Regions from separate parts of the Staphylococcus hsinchuensis genome, predicted to be linked through region 2. Evidence: predicted binding sites of a transcription regulator. Region 2 holds the regulator's gene; the other holds the start of a gene.
What was found. Region 2 encodes Rex, which represses fermentation and respiration genes when NADH is low (regulators of the CRP and FNR family bind a similar motif). Its sites were predicted from a motif close to TTGTGAAATATTTCACAA; they were not measured.
Positions count from the first base shown of each region.

Region 1: the regulator Rex is predicted to act here: its motif matches at 1,786-1,803, upstream of QQM35_RS01865 (anion permease).

Region 1 is NZ_CP128355.1:345,617-349,069, reverse strand. It holds gene isaB (immunodominant staphylococcal antigen IsaB family protein) at 1-53, shown strand, start outside; gene QQM35_RS01865 (anion permease) at 142-1,557, opposite strand; gene QQM35_RS01860 (cation:proton antiporter) at 2,031-3,453, shown strand, end outside.
Region 2 is NZ_CP128355.1:2,176,651-2,180,103, reverse strand. It holds gene QQM35_RS10925 (ABC-F family ATP-binding cassette domain-containing protein) at 1-1,393, opposite strand, end outside; gene QQM35_RS10920 (redox-sensing transcriptional repressor Rex) at 1,560-2,183, shown strand; gene QQM35_RS10915 (YeeE/YedE family protein) at 2,438-3,453, shown strand, end outside.

The DNA.
Region 1 (3,453 bases), 370 kb from region 2:
ATATTACGTTTACTGTTTATCATAACCATGTAATCAAAGTTACTATTGGATAATAAGAACAATAATTGTATATTACGTTTTTATAGCAATAAATAACCCTACATCATAGTCTTCTTATGACTATGATGTAGGGTTATTAAATTACATAAGTCCGATAAGTTTCATCCATAGTGAACCGATACCGAACCATACGATTAAATAGAATATGGCTAGTATTGCATTCATTGTCCACCAGCGATTTTGTGAAACGTAGCCTGCAGAATAAAGTATTGGTGCAGGACCACTACTATAATGTGTTGTTGATGCCATTAAGTTACCAAAGAAACCGAGCATCAATGCACTGTATAAAGGAGGTGCGCCTGTAGCAATTGCAACACCAATTAATGCGGAATACATCGCACTTACGTGAGCAGTTGAACTTGCGAATAAATAGTGTGAATAGAAGTAGAATAGTACAAGTATAATCAATACTAATGGCCAACTTAATCCACCTAAGTTACTTGAAATAGCTTTACTTAACCAAGGGATAAATCCTAACTTGTTAAGTTGGTTAGCCATCATTACAAGAATAGAGAACCAAATTAATGTGTTCCAAGCACCTGTTTCTTTAAGGACATCATTCCAAGTTAAAACGCCTGTGATAAGTAATAACGATAAAGCGATAAAGGCAGTAAGCGTTGCGTCAATGTGAATGACACTACCTAGTATCCAAAGGATTAATGCAATTAAAAAGATTCCAATCATGAATTTTTCATTTTTATGCATTTTACCCATTTCATCTAATTCACCTTGTGCCCATGATTTCGCATTAGGTGTAGATTTGATTTCTGGTGGATAAATCTTATAGATGATGAAAGGTACCAAAATTAATGAGATGATACCTGGAACGAGCGCGACTAAGAACCAGTTCATCCAAGTAATATTAACGCCTTGATCTTTAGCAAGGGACTGGGCTAATGGGTTACCTGCCATCGCTGTTAAGAACATCGCAGCTGTAATCATATTACCTTGGAATTCTGTAAAGATTAGGAATGCACCCATTTTACGCTCTGTACCATCTTCCGGTTTAGAACCAAATGAACGAGAAAGTGCATTGATAATAGGGAACATGATACCACCAGCACGCGCTGTATTACTTGGTGTGGCAGGAGCTAATATTAAATCAACGCCGAGTAATGCATAACCTAAGCCTAATGTTTTCTTACCGAATAACTTTACGAATTGTAATGCAATACGTCTACCTAAGCCTGTTTTCACAAATCCACGTGATATGAAAAAGGCCATTGCAATTAACCAAATACTACTGTTACCAAAACCAGCCATAGCTGTGTCTGTTTTGACTGTTCCTGTAAGTACAGTCAGTGAGAAACCAATCATTGCGACTGCGCCAATTGGTAGTGGTTGGGTAATACAACCGATAATCGTAGCAACAAAGATTGCGAACATATGCCAAGCTGTAACGTCTAATCCTGCTGGTCTAATAGGGGTTAATAGCCAGAGGATAATGCCCACAACAATAGGAACGATAAACTTCTTATAATTAATATCTTTATTCATCAATATTCACCTTTCTTATTTATAAATTAAATTACTTACGTGAATAGAAAGTTAATTAACCACTATCAAAATAGTAGTAATTATATTGATGAAAATGGGGTGGCGGGTGATGATGCCATATAATTACTTCAATATAGTCATCTCTTTTCTATATAAATATTTATAAAATTCATATTCAATTATAGTTTGATATCTAGGTCCTGTAAAGATGACAATCATTATCAATGAATGTGTAAAACATGACAACGCTGCGATATTCTATTATAATCATTTCTTCGTATTTTTTCGAAATGAAATGGGAATTTGTAGTTATATTAAAATTTTGAAAAGTGTACGAGAAAATTAAGTTTAATTAAATGCGTAAATATGAAATTTTTGATAACATACCTTTTTTAGTACGTGCTAAAATAAGTTTAAATGAGTAATAGAAAATAAAAGATGTTTGAGATAGAGAAAGGAAAGAGGGAGTACATGTGTCATTACTAAAATTACCACTTATCCTGGTTATTGTTATATTTTTAGCTTTAGGTATATTTAGTCAGTGGCTAGCAACAAGAATCAAATGGCCATCGATTGTTGTTATGGCGATCATAGGTCTATTAGTTGGACCTATTTTAGGATTAATAAATCCACAAGAAAGTTTAGGGCACTCTGTTTTTAGTCCACTCGTATCGTTAGCAGTGGCAATCATTTTATTTGAAGGTAGTAGTACGCTAGACTTTAGAGAGCTTAAAGGCATTTCGAAAGCTGTCATAAGAATTATTACGATTGGTGCGGGGTTAGCTTGGATACTAGGTGCCGTTGCCCTGTATTTAATTTTTGGATTTCCAATCGAAATTTCGTTAGTACTAGGCGGGCTGTTCTTAATCACTGGGCCTACCGTCATACAGCCGTTGTTGAAACAAGCGAAAGTACATAAAAATGTAGATTCGATATTAAGATGGGAAAGTATTATCCTTGATCCAATTGGGCCTATGTTAGCTTTAGGGGCTTTTTACTTATTTGAAATCGTTGAACAAGGCTTTGAATTACAAATTATTGTAAGTTTCATTGTTCGATTGGTTATTGCAATTGCGATTGGTTTTGTCGCATCATTTATCTTTATGTGGTTTATTAAACGTGATCACATACCGCAAAACTTAATGCCACCAATTCAGTTAATATTTATATTACTTATTTTTGCAATTTGTGATGAATTTTTACCAGAATCAGGTTTATTAGCGGTTACAATATTCGGTTTAATGATGGCACGAATGAAACGTCACGATTTAATATTTAAAGAATCTGACCATTTCATTGAAAATACATCGACGATTATGATTTCAACGGTCTTTATATTAATTACATCGTCACTTTCATTAGATGTGTTGAAAAATGTTGTAAGTTGGCAATTATTTTTATTCTGTTTCGTCATGATTGTATTAGTTCGACCACTTTCGATCATTCTGTCTACAATAAATACAGAAATTTCAACACGAGAGCGCGCGATGGTCTCTATGATGGCGCCGAGAGGTATTGTAGTTCTAACTGTCGCACAATTTTTCGGTGGTTTATTTGTCCAAAAAGGTATGCCAATGGCGCAATATATTACACCAGTGACTTTTGGATTAGTATTTGTGACAGTGGTGATTTACGGCTTCACATTTGTACCATTGAGTAAAGTCATGAAGTTATCTAGTAATGAACCGCCTGGTGTTATACTCGTTGGTGAGAGTATGTTTTCTTATCATTTAGGTTCTAAATTAAGAGAACATAATATACCAGTTATGACGTTCAATTTATTTGATAATAAGAAAGATAGAGCAAAAGAAATGGATTTAGAAGTGTTTGAAGGAAACTTATTATCGAGTAATGATCGGATTTATTCAGATCTTACACGTTACAATAAATGTCTGT
Region 2 (3,453 bases):
TGCGTTCTAGCATGAGTAACGCGAGTTGTAGACGTGCCTTTTCGCCACCAGATAAATCGTTGATAATCTTCTTTACATCTTCTTGAACAAATAAGAAGCGGCCTAATATTGCACGTACATCCTTTTCATTCATCATAGGGTATTGGTCCCATATGTAATCTAGAATTGTTTTAGAAGATTTAAATTCAGCTTGTTTCTGATCGTAGTAGCCTACTTTTAAATTCGCACCCGTTACAATTTCTCCATCAAGTTTATTTAATTTGCCAGCAATTGTTTTAATTAATGTGGACTTTCCAATGCCGTTTGGTCCGATGACTGCGATGTGATCACCTTTAGTAATTTCTAAATTAATTCCACTCGTAATGGGTGCATCATAGCCAATTTGTAAATTTTTAATATGATATACATCATTTCCGGTATTTCTATCAAAATCAAATTGGATGTTTGCACTTTTAGCATCAATCATCGGTTTATCCATGCGTTTAATTTTTTCTAACATTTTACGGCGGCTTTTCGCCATACCAGAAGTTGAAGCACGTGCAATATTTTTATCTACAAACGTTTCTAAGCGTTTAATTTCTGCTTGTTGACTTTCATATTCTTGCATTCGTTTTTTATAATATTGATCACGCTGTTTAATAAATTGACTATAATTACCTAAGTAATGTTGAACATCGCCTAGAGCTACATCATAAATTTGATTGACAATTTTATCTAAGAAATAACGATCGTGACTGATTATAATGATAGCGCCTTTAAAGTAATTGAGGTAACCTTCTAACCATTGAGTCGTTTCCATATCTAGATGGTTGGTAGGCTCGTCAAGTAGTAATAAATCAGGTTCATTAAGTAACATTTGGGCTAAAGATAGTCGGGTTTTTTGGCCTCCGCTAAAGTCATTAATAGGGCGGTTAAAATCCGCTTTTTTAAAGTTAAGGCCAAAGAGTACGGTTTTGATTTTACTTTCATATTGATAGCCTTCTTGTTGTTCGAACTGATTGGACAATGTTTCGTAACGATCTAAATGTGATTTATAAGATTCACTTTCGAAATCTTCAGCATGTTGTGCAAGCCAATCTGTTTCTTTTTGCATTTCATCTTCAATTTGCTTTAAATGATTAAACGGTTTAGACATTTCTTCTATTACCGTATGATTCGTATTTAAAGTCATTTGTTGGGTGAGATAACCGAGCTTTAAGTTTTTAGTTTTGGATATAGTACCTTCGTCATAACTTTCAACACCGGCAATAATCTTCATTAGTGTGGACTTTCCTGCACCATTTCGACCAACAATACCAATGCGTTCGCCAGTTTTCACTTCTAAATCCACATCATTGAATATATCTTCACCGTCAAATGACTTTGTGATGTTGTTGAGTTGTAATAATATCATTTGAATCGCACCTCTCTATTATCTTTTATTTTACAGTATTCAGGGCACGGTTAAAACTATGATTGTTTATTTTTATATTGTAGTCATGTATAATAATCAAGTATTGTGAGATAGTTTAAGACAAGAAAAATAATAAGGGGACAGTACTTTGGCTAATCAGGGCGATATGATTCCTCGTGCTACATTAAAGCGCTTACCGTTGTATTATAGATTCGTGCATACCTTAAAGGAAAAAGGTATTGATAGAGTTAATTCTAAAACGATTAGTGAAGGTTTAAATATTGATTCTGCTACGATTCGACGTGATTTTTCATATTTTGGAGAATTAGGTAAAAAGGGCTATGGTTATAATATTGATAGTTTATTGCATTTCTTTAAACATGAAATCAGTGACGATGAAGAAATTAAAATAGCTCTAGTAGGCGTAGGGAATTTAGGGAAAGCATTATTAACGTATAACTTTTCTATACACGATGATATGACGATAACGGAAGCATTTGATATACGGGAAAATATTATTGGGACTCAAATTGGTAATGTCGTTGTGAAATCTTATGATCAAATATCTGATATTTTGATGCAAGGAAATATTGACGTTGTAATTTTAACAACTACTGAAGACGCAGCTCAAAAGGTAGTCGACAATTTAGTGGATTTAGGTGTGAAAGGTATATTGAATTTTACACCAAGACGCGTGACGACTCCAGAGGATGTTCAAGTTCAGCACATTGATTTGGGGATTGAGCTACAATCATTATTATTTTTTATGAAAAATTACAATAATAAATAATTTATTTTTCTATAGTGAAACGTGCTATAAATATGAAATTTGCATTTGTATGCAACATATTTATAGTGCGTTTTTGTATTTTTAGAAAAGCGCTCTAATCTTCTATTTCCAATAACAACATACAGATTGAAATTTTTATGAATATACTAATTTAATGGAACTCACACTGTAATGATTAAACTGATGTGGTTGAAAATGAACATAAATTAATATATTATTAATCATATTAAGTTAATCGGAAATGAGGTCATAACATGTTATGGATGATATTCAGTGGTCTAATTGTGGGCTTGCTGTTAGGGTTCGTCATGCAAAGAACAAGATTTTGCTTAGCAGGCGGATTTAGAGATATGTATGTGCAAAAAAGCAATAAGATGTTTTATGCATTGCTTATAGCAATAACTGTACAAAGTATTGGGTTAGTTATTTTATCTTCATTTGGTCTTGTGAAAATACCAGAATCAACATACCCAATCATAGGAACTGTGATTGGTTCATTTATTTTTGGTGTTGGAATTATTTTAGCTGGAGGTTGTGCCACTGGGACATGGTATAGAGCAGGAGAAGGACTCATTGGTAGTTGGGTCGCTTTAATTGCATATGGTTTCACTTCAGCTGTAACGAAATTTGGGATTTTATTACCCGTGATGAATAAAGTGAATAAACCGACCAACGTCAACACGAGTATGGCACAAACGACAGGTATTCCAATGTGGGTATGGGTTGCTTTATTGACGATTATCACTGGTTTCCTCGTAATAAAAACATTGCGAAAACTTAAACCCCAAATAGCCATCCCTAAATTAAAACAGAAATATTCTGGTTTAAGACATGCGTTATTTGAAAAAAGATATCATCCTTTTATAGCTGCTATTGCAGTCGGATTAATAGCCTTACTCGCTTGGCCTATGAGTGAATCTACAGGACGTATGCATGGTTTGGGTATTACGACACCTTCAGCAAATATCGTTCAATTTCTACTTACAGGAGATACAAAGTTATTAGATTGGGGCGTATTTCTTGTCGTAGGTATCTTCTTCGGGTCTTACGTTGCAGCAAGAGGTGCACGTGAATTTAAATGGCGTTTACCTGACAAGAAAACAATTAGAAACAGTGTGATTGGCGGAGCATTTATGGGATTTGGTGCCTCAGTTGCTGGCGGTTGTTCAATTGGTAATGGACTTGTTGAAACCGCAGCAATGTCTTGGAAAGGCTGGATTGCGCTAGGGTCAATGATACTCGGAGCATGGTTTATGAGTTATTTTATATT